One region of the Pseudoalteromonas sp. THAF3 genome, then DNA from elsewhere that is predicted to be linked to it. Evidence: predicted binding sites of a transcription regulator. Region 1 holds the regulator's gene; each other region holds the start of a gene.
The links. The regulator LexA, encoded in region 1, represses DNA repair genes until DNA is damaged. The targets are predictions, from matches to a motif close to TACTGTATNNNNATACAGTA.
Positions count from the first base shown of each region.

Region 1 (5,323 bases):
CAGCCGTAAAAAGGTTTCAAGATGCTTTTCAACCCACTGTTGGGCTTGATTAAAGTGCTCTCCCAGTGACAGCTCCTTGTTGGCAAGAGTACAGAAATACTCGGCAATATCTAAGCTTTCGGCCATCGCGGTATCATCATCTTTGACCAAAATAGGCACTATTTTTTTACCCACTAACTGGTTGGGCGTGGCCTCGTCATCGTTGAGTAGGAAGCGCACGTCCACCTCTAGCCCCAAGGCGCGTGCAACCAGTAATGACTTTATACAATAGGGGCAATGTTCAAATATAAATAGCTTCATAAAAAATACCTCAGAGCTTGCGAATTACTACCTTTTGGCCTTAGCTGTAACTAAACAATAGTTGCCGGACGAAAGCAAACTTTCGCCATTAGATCATCATGCAATATGAATCCGTTTACGAATTTTGGTTTACTCACAGCAGTCCACAGGATTGGTTTAAAAAAAGCGCCGATTTTGACGCCACAGTAAAAAAGCAATTTTTACCTACTTACGAGGCAGCGCGCCAAGGCGAGCTTTATTCTTGGCGAAAATCTGCTCGAGGCGCGTTATGTGAAATTATAGTGCTGGATCAGTTTCCTCGTAATATGTTCCGCGATACGGCCCAAGCGTTTGCAACCGATGCACTGGCTTTATGTTTGGCGCAGAATGCGGTGGAGAAAAAGTTTGCTTTAGAGCTTGATGATACCGAGCGTAGTTTCTTATACATGCCCTATATGCACAGTGAGAGCCAGGCGATTCATGTGGTGGCCGAGCAGCTTTTTCGGCCCTTAAGTAACTATAAATATGAACTGGCTCACAAAGAAATCATTGACCGTTTTGGGCGTTATCCACATCGTAATGATATTCTCGGTCGGCAATCGAGCGACACTGAACAGGCGTTTTTGAATCAGCCTGGTAGCCGCTTTTAGTTAAGGGCTTTGTGCCCAGCGCTTCGCTTGTTCACGTTGTTCATAACGAAAGGATTTAACTTCTGCATGAATAAAGTGTGCGCCAAGGTGCTGGGCAAAGTTACCAAGCAACGAATTGGTGGCAATGGCTACTTTATTCACCTTTTGATGATGGTCGCGCACAAATTGCAGATGAGAGAGTAATGCGGCAAATGAGTCCCAACCCGGAAAGTGTTCAGTAGCAATAATGAGAGCATGTAGCTTTGTATGCTGTTCAATATAAGGGTCGATAATACGCACGGCTGCTGCAAAGTCTTCTGCTGTCAGCTGGCCTTGTGGTTCGAGTAGGGCGGTATTGTGTGTTTCGTGTATAGTGATATTGAGCATATATCCTCGCCAACGAGTTCATTGGATGCTCTATCAATATAGAATATTTACTTACAAGCGGTTGGTTATTGGTGCAAGGTTGTAGGTAGTGCGCTGAGGTTTAAAGTTTCACCTACGCAGCTTTGCAGCAAACTCTGAACTTGGTCTTTTTCGTTTTGCGAGTAGCGAAGGTCATACTTGCTCATGATGTAATTAAAGCGCTGAATGTACTGACAGCGGTAATCTTGATGCGGCGGCAACCATTGCCAAGGGCCTTTTGCGCCTTTGCTACGATTTAGGCCATCATCAACAGCAAGCAAATTCTCCATATCGTTGGCAAATTGTGCCTTTTGCGAACGACTCCAGGTGGCAGCACCGTGTTCATAGGCAAATTTAAGCGGCACAATATGGTCTATATCTAAGTCATCGTCATTGCGTAGTAACTGCCCCGAATAAGGGTCATGCCACTGGCCGCTGGTGACGGTGCAGCGCGCTTGAGTGGTGTAGCTTACATCACTGTGTGATTGGGCAATCAGCACTTCAGCACGGGCATCTTGGCAGTCGTGATCGGTGTCTAGCCAATGTGGCCAGTTACCCCGATGATAACTATTTTCTGATGTTTGTTTAGTGTAGTTCTTTGGTAAACGTCCACCGTCTGCTAGACAGCTTTCTAAGTTCGCATAGGGAGTGAAAGATTGAGTGCGTTGATAATGAGCCGAGTCTTCAGGGTGACAAAGGCCGCTGCGCGACATCTTGACCGTATCGGCTTTGCACGCACCTATCGTCAGTGCCGAAATAAGTAAAAGGAACGCTGAAAATACACCTTGGCGAGTCATCTAACTGCTTAATAACATGACTAAAATAGCGCTACTTTAAAGCATTGTCGCGCATTCGTCACCTATCACTTTATGAGTATGAGGTGAGGTTGCATATGAATAAAAGCGAAGTTGCATTAATTAAGGTTGCAATGGTCAGCAAATTCCCTGATTTTATTTGCGATTTTCATTTAACTGTATATACTCACAGTTAAATGTACTGTATGGAAACCCAGTTGTATGCGCCCATTAACTAAACGCCAATCGCAAATTCTTGAGCTGATTAAAGTCTTTATTAAAGATACCGGCATGCCGCCGACGCGTGCAGAAATTGCACAAACACTGGGGTTTCGCAGTGCTAACGCCGCAGAAGAACATCTTAAGGCGTTGGCTAAGAAAGGCGTAATCAAAATGAAGCCTGGCGCGAGTCGAGGTATTCAATTGGTCGAGGAAGAAGAACCCGAACAATTGGGCCTGCCTTTAATTGGCCGTGTTGCTGCGGGCGAGCCCATTCTTGCCCAACAGCATATAGAGAGTCACTGCCAGATAGACCCATTGTTGTTCAAGCCTGCTGCAGATTATTTGCTGCGCGTAAATGGCATGAGTATGAAAGATATCGGCATTATGGATGGTGACTTATTAGCGGTACATCGCACTCAGGTGGCTGAAAACGGCCAAGTGGTGGTCGCGCGGGTTGATGAAGATGTCACCGTGAAGCGCTTAGAAAAAGCAGGGCGTAAGGTTCTGCTGCATGCAGAGAATGAAGAATTCACACCCATCGAAGTCGATTTAGAGAACGAATCCTTTAATATTGAAGGCTTAGCTGTAGGTGTGATCCGAAACGCCGACTGGATGTAATTAAATTTACTTATTTTGCCTCTAATAGGTCTGTTATTAGGGGCTTTCCCCATGTTTCCTCCTTAGCCACAGTGCTTTCTAACAGCTTGAATCTCCCTGTTAATTTATTAATAAAACGTAAACAAAAATAGTGTATTAACTTGCTATTAGCTCAATCTTTGACTAATTGGTTATATTACAGGCTTTGCTGGTCGGTTTTTCAACAGTTTATTTAGGGTCAAAGTTGTCGACTGGTAAAAGCATAATAATAACGAAGATTGGGTATTAAGCTGTAACCGCCTCTTCCTTGCATTGCGCAACAATAAGGAGATGGTACACATGAAGAAGCTGAGCTCCCTCATGTTGCTATGTCTGTTATTCCCTCAATTGGTGTCCGCGAATAGCAAGTACAACTTGCGCCAAGGGGTAACTGACATTAGCGAAAATGTTTACCAACTACACATGACCATATTTATTATATGCTGTGTGATTGGTGTGGTTGTTTTCGCGGTGATGTTTTGGGCGCTGCTCAAACACCGCAAGTCAAAAGGGGTCACCCCCGCTACCTTTCATGAAAGCACCAAAGTAGAAATACTTTGGACAGCGATTCCATTTGTTATTCTCATAGCCATGGCTGTACCGGCCACCAAAACCCTGATTGCTATGGAGGATACAACAAAGGCCGATATCACTATTAAGGTGACTGGTTCACAATGGAAATGGCACTACGAGTATATGGGCCACGATGTGGGCTTTTACTCACTGCTGTCAACGCCTCAAGAGCAAATCAAAAATGCGCAAAATAAGGGCGACAATTACCTCCTCGAAGTAGATAAACCCTTGGTTATTCCCACTAATCAAAAAGTACGTTTTTTAATGACCTCAGATGACGTCATTCACTCTTGGTGGGTGCCCGATTTTGCAGTAAAGAAAGACGCTAACCCTGGGTTTATCAACGAAGCTTGGACACGCGTAAACGAACCGGGTACGTATCGCGGCCAGTGCGCCGAGTTATGCGGTAAAGACCACGGTTTTATGCCGGTGGTCGTAGAAGCAAAACCCCCTGAAGAGTTTGACGCTTGGCTGGCAGAGCAGAAACAAGCGAAGCAAGCTCAGGCGCAGGCCGATGCTGAGCTGCTAGAACAAATCCTCTCTGAAGATGAGCTAATGGCATCGGGCGAGCAAGTGTACATCACGCGCTGCGCAGCTTGTCATCAGCCTACGGGGCTTGGTTTACCTGGAGTCTTCCCCGCCATAAAAGGCAGTCCAATAGCCACCGGCGATATTAACGACCATATCGATATTGTGGTGCACGGTAAGCCAGGGACTGCGATGCAGGCATTTGTCGGTCAACTTACGCTTAAAGAGTTGGCTGCGGTGGTTACTTACCAACGCAATGCCTTTGGTAATGAAACCGGTGACATCGTTCAACCAAGCGTGATTCAGGCCTATATTGATGGGGAGGAACAATGAGTACAGCAGCTGCAACACATGAACATCACGGGCCTGCAACCGGAATAAAACGCTGGCTTTTTACTACTAACCACAAAGACATCGGCACCTTGTACTTATTATTTTCGTTGTTGATGTTTTTAACCGGTGGCGCCATGGCAATGGTGATCCGAGCCGAGTTATTCCAACCAGGACTTCAGCTGGTTGACCCTCATTTTTTCAACCAAATGACCACAGTACATGGTTTGATTATGGTCTTCGGCGCCGTGATGCCTGCCTTCACGGGCTTAGCTAACTGGATGATCCCCATGATGATTGGCGCGCCAGATATGGCTTTGCCGCGAATGAATAACTGGAGCTTTTGGATTCTGCCATTCGCTTTTGCCATCCTATTGCTGTCGCTGTTTATGGAAGGCGGCGGTCCAGCCTTTGGATGGACCTTCTATGCGCCCTTATCAACCACCTACAGCAACGACAATACTGCCCTGTTTGTATTTGCCATTCACATTATGGGGATAAGTTCCATCATGGGGGCCATTAATGTCATTGTGACCATCGTTAATATGCGTGCTCCAGGGATGAAGTGGATGAAATTACCGCTATTTGTGTGGACCTGGTTGATCACTGCGTTTTTATTAATTGCAGTGATGCCGGTGTTGGCGGGTGCGGTGACCATGGTGCTCACTGATAAGTATTTTGGCACTGATTTCTTCAATGCAGCCGGTGGTGGCGACCCTGTGATGTTCCAGCATATCTTTTGGTTCTTTGGTCACCCGGAAGTGTACATTATGATTTTGCCAGCGTTTGGCATTATCTCCACCATAGTTCCTACCTTTTCACGCAAAAAACTGTTCGGCTATTCGTCCATGGTATATGCCACGGCCTCCATCGCCTTGCTGTCTTTTGTGGTGTGGGCCCACCATATGTTTACCACCGGTATGCCAC
Region 1 is NZ_CP045418.1:2,982,987-2,988,309, reverse strand. Features, by position in the region: gene grxB (glutaredoxin 2) at 1-300, opposite strand, end outside; gene FIU82_RS14000 (DUF924 family protein) at 399-929, shown strand; gene FIU82_RS13995 (STAS/SEC14 domain-containing protein) at 930-1,295, opposite strand; gene FIU82_RS13990 (HNH endonuclease family protein) at 1,361-2,110, opposite strand; gene lexA (transcriptional repressor LexA) at 2,330-2,947, shown strand; gene coxB (cytochrome c oxidase subunit II) at 3,266-4,399, shown strand; gene ctaD (cytochrome c oxidase subunit I) at 4,396-5,323, shown strand, end outside.

Region 2 (5,323 bases), 720 kb from region 1:
ATAAGGCCCCAAAGACAGGCCGGAAGTGTGGGACAGAATATTTCTTAGTGTGACTTTTTTTACATCAAAATCAGATTGGGGAATTTGCCAGCGTTTAAGATATTGATTAATTGGTGTATCGAGATCCACTTTGCCTTGAGCGACTAATTGCATTGCTCCCCAAGCAGTAACCAGCTTAGAAATAGAGCCTACATTGAACAAAGTCCTTTGAGTAATTTCAGTTTTAGCCGCAACGTCAGCAAAACCATAGGAACGAAAGCCCACAACTCTACTTCCATTAACGAATGCCAGAGCAACGCCGGGAGCTTTGTGCTTTTCTAAAATTTGCGGTACACCATCGTCCAAACGCTTTGTGAGTTCAGATATATCTTTAATTTCTTTGCCAATAGAAAAATTGGCAAAGAAAGCCCCAGATATTATTAAGATAGTTCTAATCATAACTTTCCTTGTGTGTTCTGTTCCATGATACGAGCCGTTTTAAGCTTGAACGAGAAGCGAGTGTCAGCCAAGCTTACAACGTCGTTCACGTATTTATTCTGTTAGGCATTGGTAATGACAAACTCGTAAAAGCCTTCTGTTTCAGCAGGCTCCACTTTCTCAACAAGAGCCACATTTAATTGAGTAAACAAGTTACTCCAAAACTTCAACGCCAAGCTGTCGTTTATATAAACTGCTACATGCCATTGTTCGCTCACAGCTTGCATCAAGTGTTGAACGACAAATTTCCCGACACCTTGCTTTCGATATTTAGGGAGGATAAATATATCAGCCAATTCCGGCATTTCTTTACCCAGAATCTCGGTCGTCTCAACAGTGGCAAAGCCTGCAACCTGGTCAGAAACAAAAATTAAATAAGCGTCACTCTCTTGTTCACCGCAAACAACGGAATTGAGGTATTGTTCATCAATATCAAAGCGCCCGTCAGTACCTACATCCTCTTGATCAAATGAACTTTGGTGATATTGGTAAAATTGCCACAGCATACACAATGTGCCACTGTCGGTTGTTTTAGTTTTCCTTACTTTGATTTCCATTTGGTGCTCGTTCTTATTAAGGCTTAAATCCATAGCTTCCAACGGTGAAGGCTACCTTGGGTTTCTGATGCCAAATCTACATAACAGCCCGTTAAGTATTTAATATAGTTGGCATTTAATTCTATTTCAGTCTTAAAGCCCGAGAAACATTCACCGTTAAGTTGATATTTAATCATCCCATCATAATGTTCCCAGTGATAGGTTTTTCTGAAGTACTCTTTGGCCGCTTCTTCAGTAGGGAAAGAAAAAATTAGTTCGAATTTACAAGATTCTATTTCCGGATAAGCTTTTCGAAGTGACCCAACTAACGTTACGATTCTATTCATGCTCACCTAGATATAATTCCCCGCATACAACCTCCTTATTACATTCACTTGCAAATCGAATATAACACTAATTGATGCTGAGAATACTATGCTCTCCTATAAGTACTTTCCAGAGATTAAGGACTTATTTAGTCGAAAGCCGAGACTTTGATTCGTTCAATATCGGCATTAGCTCCGCACTGTGTATAGCTCTTCGATCAATTCAATAAATAATTTTTTTGTTCATTTTCACTGATTCATAAGCAAAAACGGAAGCCAGCCTACCGCTTTAAATGATTCATTAGCTTTTTTGTTCACTTAACAACGCTAGCTTGTACACAAATGGCGCTAAATTAAGTGCTTAGGCACGCCACTGAGCTCACCTTTAAGGCCGCTAATACGCTTGCATAGCGCCGAAGGCGTGGCATAATCAGCCCATCAACAACGATGTGAGTTAACTATGAGCTGGTTAGGTAAGCTATCGCACCAACGTGCGCCTTGGGTACTGTTAGCGGTGATTGCCACCGTATTCGAAGCAACTGCTTTGTATTTCCAATATGCCATGGACTTAGCGCCATGCATTATGTGCATTTATCAGCGTACAGCAGTCTTAGGTGTACTATTTGCGGCCTTACTAGGCTGTATTAATCCACAAAATATGTATTTACGCCTAGTGGCGCTGGCGAGTTGGCTGGTTGCCAGTATATGGGGTTTCTTGCTCGCCAAAGAACATATCATGATGCAAACCACCACAGATCCGTTTGCCTTCGTATGCGAGTTTGAACCTAACTTCCCAAGCTTTATGCCTTTACACGAGTGGCTGCCGAGCTTTTTTGCTGCTACCGGTGATTGTGGCAACATTGATTGGCAATTTATGGGGTTATCAATGCCTGGGTGGATGCAGGTGATCTTTGCGGTGATGGCAGTCGTTGCAATTATCATTACCTTAAGCAGCTTTTTTTATAAACCTAAGGCTTCATGATTTACTTTCTTCCCAGTCAAATTCCGAAACTCAAGTCGCTCAGTCACAATGAGCGACTCGCTATAGTAGCGGATTCATTAAACAGGCTATCAGCGCAGCGCCGAGTCATGCTCAATATTATTAAACTGCTGCTGATCACCCCTCTATTTCTGCTGCTGGTGCGCTTTGAAGGCTGGCACATGTTGCCATGGCTGCTCTTAGCCGGCATCGCCTATCCTATTATTGTGCTCCCAGTGCGCCATGCATTCGCGCTGTTTCACCTTGATGAAGCCATCGCCGCACATAAAAAGGGCAACTAAACGTTGCCCTTTGGTTTATCAGCAATACTTTGCCACTATCTTACCTTCACCAATTCCCGAATTTGCGCCAACGTACTTGCACCAATACCTGGCACAGCGTCTAGCTCATCAACACTACGGAAATTGCCTTGCACCTGACGATATTCGATGATGGCGGCTGCTTTAGTGGGGCCAATGCCCGGCAGCGATTGTAGCTGTTCTTCGGATGCTTGGTTAATATCAAGTTTGGCTGGGGTTACCTGCTCACTCGCTTGTTGAGGTGCCTCAGCAGCGACCACTGCTGGGGTAAGTACAAGCGCACAGGCGGTGTAGAGTGCGGTTAGTAGCTTCATGCTTCTCTCCTTAGAAGTTAAAGTAAAAATCCGTGTTACTTCAAAAGTAAATAAAGAATAATTACTGAGATGTGTCAAATAAAACTAACGATAAAGTCGTGCTTTTTTGTGGTGAAAATGCTTAACCCTTTAAAAGGAATGATTAAAACCCTTGACGGGCGAATCGCCAACCACTACCCTTACTGTATAAAAAAACAGTACCCTTGAGGAGAAGCCATGGCTGTTGTAACTAAATACGTTGTAGAACGAGACGGAGTCGAGCGCATGACCTTTACTAGCAAAAAAGAAGCCGATGCCTATGATAAGATGCTCGATATTGCCGAAAGCTTAGAAGAGTTATTAGGCGGCGTTGATGTTCCCTTAAGTGAGCAACAAGTAGAAAGCCTGTCGTTGGAAATAGCAAAACAAAAAGACGACTTTATGCATGTACTTAAAGGTACTAAGCCTGCAGCAAAGGCCACAAAAAAAGCCAGCAAAGAGCCAAGTGATAAGGAAAATGTTACTGAGCTCAAAGCCAAAGAGGCGTAAAGCTATTTCTTAGACATAAAAAAAGCCAGCATTGCTGGCTTTTTTTATCAGTCGCGTTACTTAGTAACCGCTGCAACGGCATCGGCAAAGTAATCGATATTATCTTTGCTTACCCCTGCCACATTTACACGGCTAGAACCGACAATGTAGATTGAGTACTCTTTTTGTAGGCGTTCGATCTGTTCTTTGTTAATCCCTAGGAAAGAGAACATACCGTGCTGGCGTTCAATAAATGAGAAGTCCATGCCTTCGCATTTGTCGTTTAACTTATCCTTAAGCAATGAACGCAAACCATTGATACGAGAGCGCATGTCATCAAGCTCTTGGTGCCACATCGCAGTTAGCTCATCGCTACTAAGAATAGTATTAACAATATCCGCACCGTGTGCCGGCGGCATCGAATAAATACTGCGTACCACACTGAGCATCACTGAATTAGCAATATCAGCCGTGGCTTGATCTTTTGAGATCACCGAACAGGCACCAATACGCTCACGGTATAAGCCGAAATTTTTCGAACATGACGAACAAATGATTAGCTCATCTACCTGCGAGGCCAAATGGCGCAAACCCGCAGCATCCTCATCCAAACTCGTACCAAAACCTTGATAGGCGATATCAACCAGTACTGTAAAGCCTTGAACTTTGGCGATTTCAGCTACTTTTTGCCACTGCGCAAAATTTAAGTCCATGCCGCTTGGGTTGTGACAACATGCATGTAACAGCACCACATCACCCGCAGGGACTTGGCTGAGCGTGTTCACCATGTCATCAAATAACAAACCTTTGTTATCATAGTCATAGTAAGGATACTCTTTCACATTCAGGCCAGCCGCTTCAAATAGGCTAATATGGTTGGCCCATGTTGGCGTAGTCACCCACACCGTGGCTTGCTCATTACAACGCTTAATGAACTCTGCCGCCACCCGTAACGAACCCGTGCCACCTGGAGCCTGAGCTGTACGCACACGATCCGCTAGCAAAGCCGGGTGGGCATCGCCAAGTAGCAGTTGCTCCATTTTCTGACAATATTCCAAATTACCGGCCAGCCCAATGTATGACTTAGTGGTTTCATTGGCGAGACGAAACTCTTCAGCCTTTTTAACGGCCTTCAATACAGGGGTTTGCCCTTGCTCGTCTTTGTATACGCCAACACCTAAGTCAATTTTTTTGTCATTGGTGTCGGCTTTAAACGCAGCCATAAGCCCAAGAATTGGATCTGTCGGTAAAGGTTTTAATTGTGAGAACATGGAACTCTCTTTATTATCTCAGGTTAGGTTAGTCCTGACAGCTGGTTGGTAAGTGCTTGCTAATCTCTAAACACGCAGCTATTAGCAACGCAACCTGATCAGGGGTAAAAAACTTGTCGGTAAATGCTTCAGCATCAATAATGCCCACTACTTTACCTGTCTCGTCATAAAGCGGCAAGCAGCTTTCTGCTTTCACTTTGGGGTCACATGTATAGTATTCGCCACCGTTGGCAACATAGTCTTCCACATCATTTATCACCCGAGCAACCCCGCTGAGTGCAACCTGCACATTATTGCTGGTTGTTGCAAAGTCAGGGTTAATAGGAAAAAGAGGACGACTAGGTGCGCCGTAATAAGCGAGCTTAAGTAGCTGTGGCTGACCTTCAATATGTTGACTTTGATAAATACCAAACCAGTCTACGCCACTTTCTTGAACAACAAAATCGACAATCGCTTGAAGCTTTCTCAACTTTGCTTCACTGCTTGAGGGCAAATGTTCGCGTAAATCGAAGGGCTGCTCTTGCAAATGACCAAATAAACTACACGCCCCACCCTCGCCCAACTCAGGAATTTGATATTGCCAACGAACATCG
Region 2 is NZ_CP045418.1:2,265,416-2,270,738, forward strand. Features, by position in the region: gene FIU82_RS10540 (serine hydrolase) at 1-438, opposite strand, end outside; gene FIU82_RS10545 (GNAT family N-acetyltransferase) at 540-1,034, opposite strand; gene FIU82_RS10550 (hypothetical protein) at 1,058-1,360, opposite strand; gene dsbB (disulfide bond formation protein DsbB) at 1,800-2,321, shown strand; gene FIU82_RS18745 (DUF6170 family protein) at 2,318-2,620, shown strand; gene FIU82_RS10565 (ComEA family DNA-binding protein) at 2,656-2,952, opposite strand; gene FIU82_RS10570 (YebG family protein) at 3,169-3,480, shown strand; gene FIU82_RS10575 (amino acid aminotransferase) at 3,537-4,730, opposite strand; gene FIU82_RS10580 (GAF domain-containing protein) at 4,759-5,323, opposite strand, start outside.
Region 2: FIU82_RS10570 (YebG family protein) is a predicted target of LexA. The motif match lies at 3,133-3,152, and genes of this name have one in related genera.

Region 3 (5,323 bases), 1.0 Mb from region 1:
ATTTAAAGGTAAAGCGGAAGTGCTCATCACTGCTGTGCAGCCAGCGTTTTACCACATCGGGGCTGGGGTCGGCATAGAAAGTGGTGTTTCCCTCCACTGCATTAAATACTTCGCTGTAACGGGCGAGCATCTGTGATTGTTGGCAGTGTTGGGCAAATAATTGTCCTTTCCACGCGGTATTAGACCACTGTGGACAACCTAGATAAAGCATGGTTAGAGCACGGTTCATAGTGATTGGCAGCTATGCTAGCACAGCTTTATGGCTTTGGATGTTCAATAAGTGTGCAACTCGGAGTTTGCTTCGTGACATTGACTGCCGTTTTTATATAATTGACGCAATTAATTTGGCCACTGCGTGCTTAAACCAATGCGCGCTTACAATTAAAACAGGAATATTATGCGCTCTATATATTGCGGACACTTAAATAAAAGTCATGTCGACCAAGAAGTTACTCTGTGTGGGTGGATCAACAAACGCCGCGATTTAGGTGGTTTGATCTTCGTCGATGTGCGTGACCGCGAAGGTTTGGTGCAGGTGGTGTTCGACCCGGAAGTCGAAGGGCTTATGGATGTGGCGAATAAACTTCGTCAAGAATTCTGTGTACAAGTCAAAGGGGTAGTCCGCGCTCGCCCTGACAGCCAAGTCAACAAAGACATGAGCACAGGTGAAGTGGAAATTCTGGGTACTGGCCTTGAGATCATTAACCGCAGCGACGCTCTACCACTGGATTTTAACCAGCAAAACTCCGAAGAGCGCCGTCTAAAATACCGTTACTTGGATCTTCGCCGCTTAGAGATGAGCGACCGCATTAAGTTGCGTGCCAAAGCCACAAGTTTTGTTCGCCGCTTCCTTGATAGCAATGACTTCCTCGATATTGAAACGCCGGTACTGACGAAAGCGACCCCTGAAGGAGCACGTGACTACCTTGTGCCAAGCCGTGTGCACCATGGTAGTTTCTATGCACTGCCGCAGTCGCCACAGTTGTTTAAACAATTGTTGATGATGTCTGGCTTTGACCGTTACTACCAAATCGTTAAATGTTTCCGTGATGAAGATTTACGTGCCGACCGCCAGCCAGAGTTCACGCAAATCGATATCGAAACCTCATTTATGAGTTCAGACCAAGTTCGCGGTGTTACTGAAAAACTGATCCGTGATATGTGGCAAGAGTTGCTGAATGTTGATTTGGGCGAGTTCCCGGTGATGGCCTACAGCGAAGCCATGCGTCGTTTCGGTTCAGATAAGCCTGACCTACGTAACCCGATGGAGCTTATTGACGTTGCTGATTTGGTTAAAGACGTTGAGTTTAAAGTGTTCTCTGGTCCTGCCAATGATGAGAAAGGCCGCGTAGCTGTGCTTAGTGTGCCAGGCGGAGCGTCGTTGTCACGTAAGCAAATTGATGAGTACACCAAATTTATCGGCATCTATGGCGCTAAAGGTTTAGCCTGGATGAAGGTCAATGACCGCGACGCAGGTGTGGAAGGCGTGCAATCACCGATTGCTAAATTCTTGAACGAAGAGGTGATCACCGCCTTACTTGAACGCACCAATGCGCAAACAGGCGATATCATTTTATTTGGTGCCGACTCACGCAATGTGGTCAATGAAGCCATGGGTGCGCTGCGCTTGAAGATTGGTTTAGACCTTGAGCTAACTGATTTAACTAAATGGGCACCATTGTGGGTCGTAGACTTCCCGATGTTTGAAGAAGACGATGAAGGTAATCTACACGCGGTTCACCACCCATTTACAGCGCCAAAAGATGTCAGCCCAGAGGAGCTGGAAGCTAACCCTGCCGGCACGCTTTCTGATGCCTACGACATGGTTCTTAATGGTTACGAAGTCGGTGGTGGTTCGGTGCGTATCCACAACAATGCGATGCAACAAGCGGCGTTCCGAGTATTGGGGATTAATGAGCAAGAGCAACAAGATAAATTCGGTTTCCTACTCGATGCGTTGAAGTATGGTACACCGCCGCACGCTGGCTTGGCGTTCGGCCTTGACCGTCTAGTGATGTTGCTTTGTGGTACAGACAATATTCGTGATGTCATTGCCTTCCCGAAAACGACGCAAGCATCTTGTTTGATGACCGATGCCCCGAGTGTAGCAAATCCCGACGCTTTGCAAGAGCTGGGTATCGGAGTGACTGCCTCTGAGAGTGAACAAAGCGAATAAGCGATAGCGATAAAAGAAGCGGCTCAGGCCGCTTTTTTTATGCTTCAGCTTTACACTGGTCATACATACAGTTACCATTTCCATAAGCGAGAATAATAAGAAGGTCAGTGGGTGAGTATAATTTTGGGAATTGACCCCGGCTCGCGCTTTACCGGCTATGGTGTCGTGCAGCAGCAAGGGCATAAGTTCCATTACTTGGGCAGTGGCTGTATTAAGCTAGGTGATAACGCCTTTCCGTTGCGTCTAAAAATGGTTTTCCAAGGCGTCAGCCAACTCATTGAGCAATTTAACCCTACCGCGTTTGCCATAGAACAAGTGTTTATGGCCCACAATCCTGATTCGGCATTAAAGCTAGGGCAAGCCCGGGGCGCAGCCATTGTCGCCGCCACCTTGGCCGATATTGACGTGTCAGAATACTCCGCGCGGCAAGTGAAACAAGCAGTGGTTGGGCGAGGCTCTGCGGAAAAGGCACAGGTACAACACATGGTGAAGCATATTTTGAAGCTGCCAGCGACGCCGCAAGCAGATGCCGCCGACGCCTTGGCTATTGCCATGTGCCATGGTCACTCACAACAAAACTTAATAAAACTGTCCGGTCAAGCACGTAAAACCGTGCGCGGACGCTTGAGGTAACAATGATAGGACGAATTAGAGGATTGTTGGTTGAGAAGCAGCCCCCTGAAGTGTTAGTGGAAGCAGCGGGCATTGGCTATGAAATCAACCTCCCCATGAGTTGCTTTTACGCACTTCCCGAGTGTGGCGAACAGGTCACCTTGTATACCCACTTTGTGGTGCGAGAGGATGCGCAGCTGTTATTTGGGTTTAATACGAAAAACGAACGCGCCCTGTTTCGAGAATTATTAAAAGCCAATGGGGTAGGGCCTAAACTAGGCCTAGGTATTTTATCGGGAATGTCGGCAGAGCAATTTATCCATTGCGTTCATCATGGCGATGCAAGCACCTTAGTAAAGCTTCCCGGCGTTGGCAAAAAAACCGCAGAGCGGTTAGTGTTAGAAATGAAAGACAGGCTTAAAGATTGGGGTCCTGACTTATTTACCCCTCACACTGACGCGGCACCAATAGATGCGCCCAATGGTGATACTTTGGTCGCGAATAATGCCCAAGACGATGCGGTAGCAGCACTTGAAGCTCTGGGCTATAAAAATACTCAGGCAGTGAAGTCGGTAAAAGCAGTCGCGAAGCCAGGCATGGCCTCCGAAGAAATGATTAAGCAAGCGCTCAAAGCGATGCTATAACAGAGATACCATCATGATAGAAGCGGATCGGCTGATTGAGCCAGAGGTACAGGGTAATGAGGATGTGGTCGATAGAGCCATTCGGCCTAAATTATTGGCCGACTATCACGGCCAACCTCATGTTAAACAGCAGATGGATATTTTTATCGAGGCCGCACGCTCACGTAGCGAGGCCTTAGATCATCTCCTTATATTTGGTCCCCCAGGGTTAGGTAAAACCACGTTAGCCAATATTGTTGCTAATGAACTCGATGTGAGTATTAAAACGACTTCCGGTCCGGTGTTGGAAAAAGCCGGCGATCTCGCCGCCTTACTGACAAACTTAGAAGCTCATGATGTGCTGTTTATCGACGAAATTCATCGTATGAGTCCGCATGTTGAGGAAATACTCTATCCAGCCATGGAAGACTATCAACTCGATATCATGATTGGTGAAGGCCCCGCAGCGCGCTCGATTAAACTTGATTTACCGCCATTTACTTTAATTGGTGCTACGACCCGTGCAGGCTCATTAACCTCTCCGCTGCGCGATCGCTTCGGTATTGTGCAACGTTTGGAGTTTTATTCTGTTGCCGACCTTGCCGCCATTGTCAAACGCTCCGCCGATCATCTAGGTTTAGCAGTTGACGAGCAGGGCGCTTTAGAAGTCGCCAAGCGCTCGCGAGGGACTCCCCGCATAGCTAACCGACTACTGCGTCGAGTGCGAGATTTTGCTGAAGTTAAAGGTGATGGTCGTGTATGCATTGATATTGCCGCACAAGCGCTCGATATGGTCGATGTAGACAAAAGCGGTTTTGATTATATGGACCGTAAATACTTGTTAGCGATTATAGAAAAGTTTATGGGCGGGCCGGTGGGGCTGGATAATCTCGCAGCAGCCATCGGCGAGGAAAAAGAAACCATAGAAGATGTGATTGAACCCTATCTAATACAGCAAGGCTTTATCCAGCGTACGCCGCGAGGACGGATTGTATCAGATCATGCCTATGCGCATTTTGGTCTCAGTAAAACAACAGACTAACCTTGGCACACCATGCCGAGCGTTTTGGCTCGGCCCAACCTGCCTCATTCTCTTCCCAATACACCCAAGTCTAGGTCGACGTTACTAAGCTGCTCGCCTCATAAGCTTATTAAAAGTAGAGTAATTCACAACAGATTAAGCTGTGCTTGGTATCTTATTGCAGGCAAAAAAAAGCCCGCTAACAAAGCGGGCAAAACAACAAGTTGAAGGAAGTAAATCCAAATAAGCCAAGTGAATGAGCAACGCTAAAGTTAATCAATCAATGGCCGAGGTGGGGAATCAGAAACCACCTCTTGAACTGTGCATAAGAGCTCAATTGGTTGCGCTAGCTCAGTACAGGGTGAATATTACGGACTAAATGGGCCCTAATCAAACTAGAAAAATTATATTTTTCGGATAAGAAAATCTAATATTGAATATTTTTTTAAGATGGTAATTTTCATCGTAAAGTATGGGTTTATGTTTTTTCAATATTGATATTAAAGGGAAATATTATTTGTGTGCTTTTTTTGTTCTATTAGATTTACTAGTTTCTAACGTGTAGATATTTTAGCAAATGAAAGCTTATGCGAACAAAGTGCATAAAACGCAATTAATTTGAACTTTTGTTAGGGTTTTAAAGCCCAATAATGGCGTGTACTTTTTTACATCGCATCATTAATTAGGTGTTTAACTTGGGTTTGTAGCAATTCGTGGCAAGGCCATTGTCAGCGCTACAACGACTGGTTACACTAGTGCTCATTGTGTCGTGCTCAAAGACACGTGGAAGTTGTAAACTGCGCCTCAGGAGAAAAGACGTGGATTCTGGATTAAATTTTATTGATCTTATTTTAAAAGCCAGCTTTTTAGTACAGCTGGTGATGCTTACCT
Region 3 is NZ_CP045418.1:1,950,491-1,955,813, reverse strand. Features, by position in the region: gene FIU82_RS09010 (DUF72 domain-containing protein) at 1-211, opposite strand, end outside; gene aspS (aspartate--tRNA ligase) at 398-2,176, shown strand; gene ruvC (crossover junction endodeoxyribonuclease RuvC) at 2,288-2,809, shown strand; gene ruvA (Holliday junction branch migration protein RuvA) at 2,812-3,432, shown strand; gene ruvB (Holliday junction branch migration DNA helicase RuvB) at 3,446-4,453, shown strand; gene tolQ (protein TolQ) at 5,251-5,323, shown strand, end outside.
Region 3: ruvC (crossover junction endodeoxyribonuclease RuvC) is a predicted target of LexA. The motif match lies at 2,230-2,249, and genes of this name have one in related genera.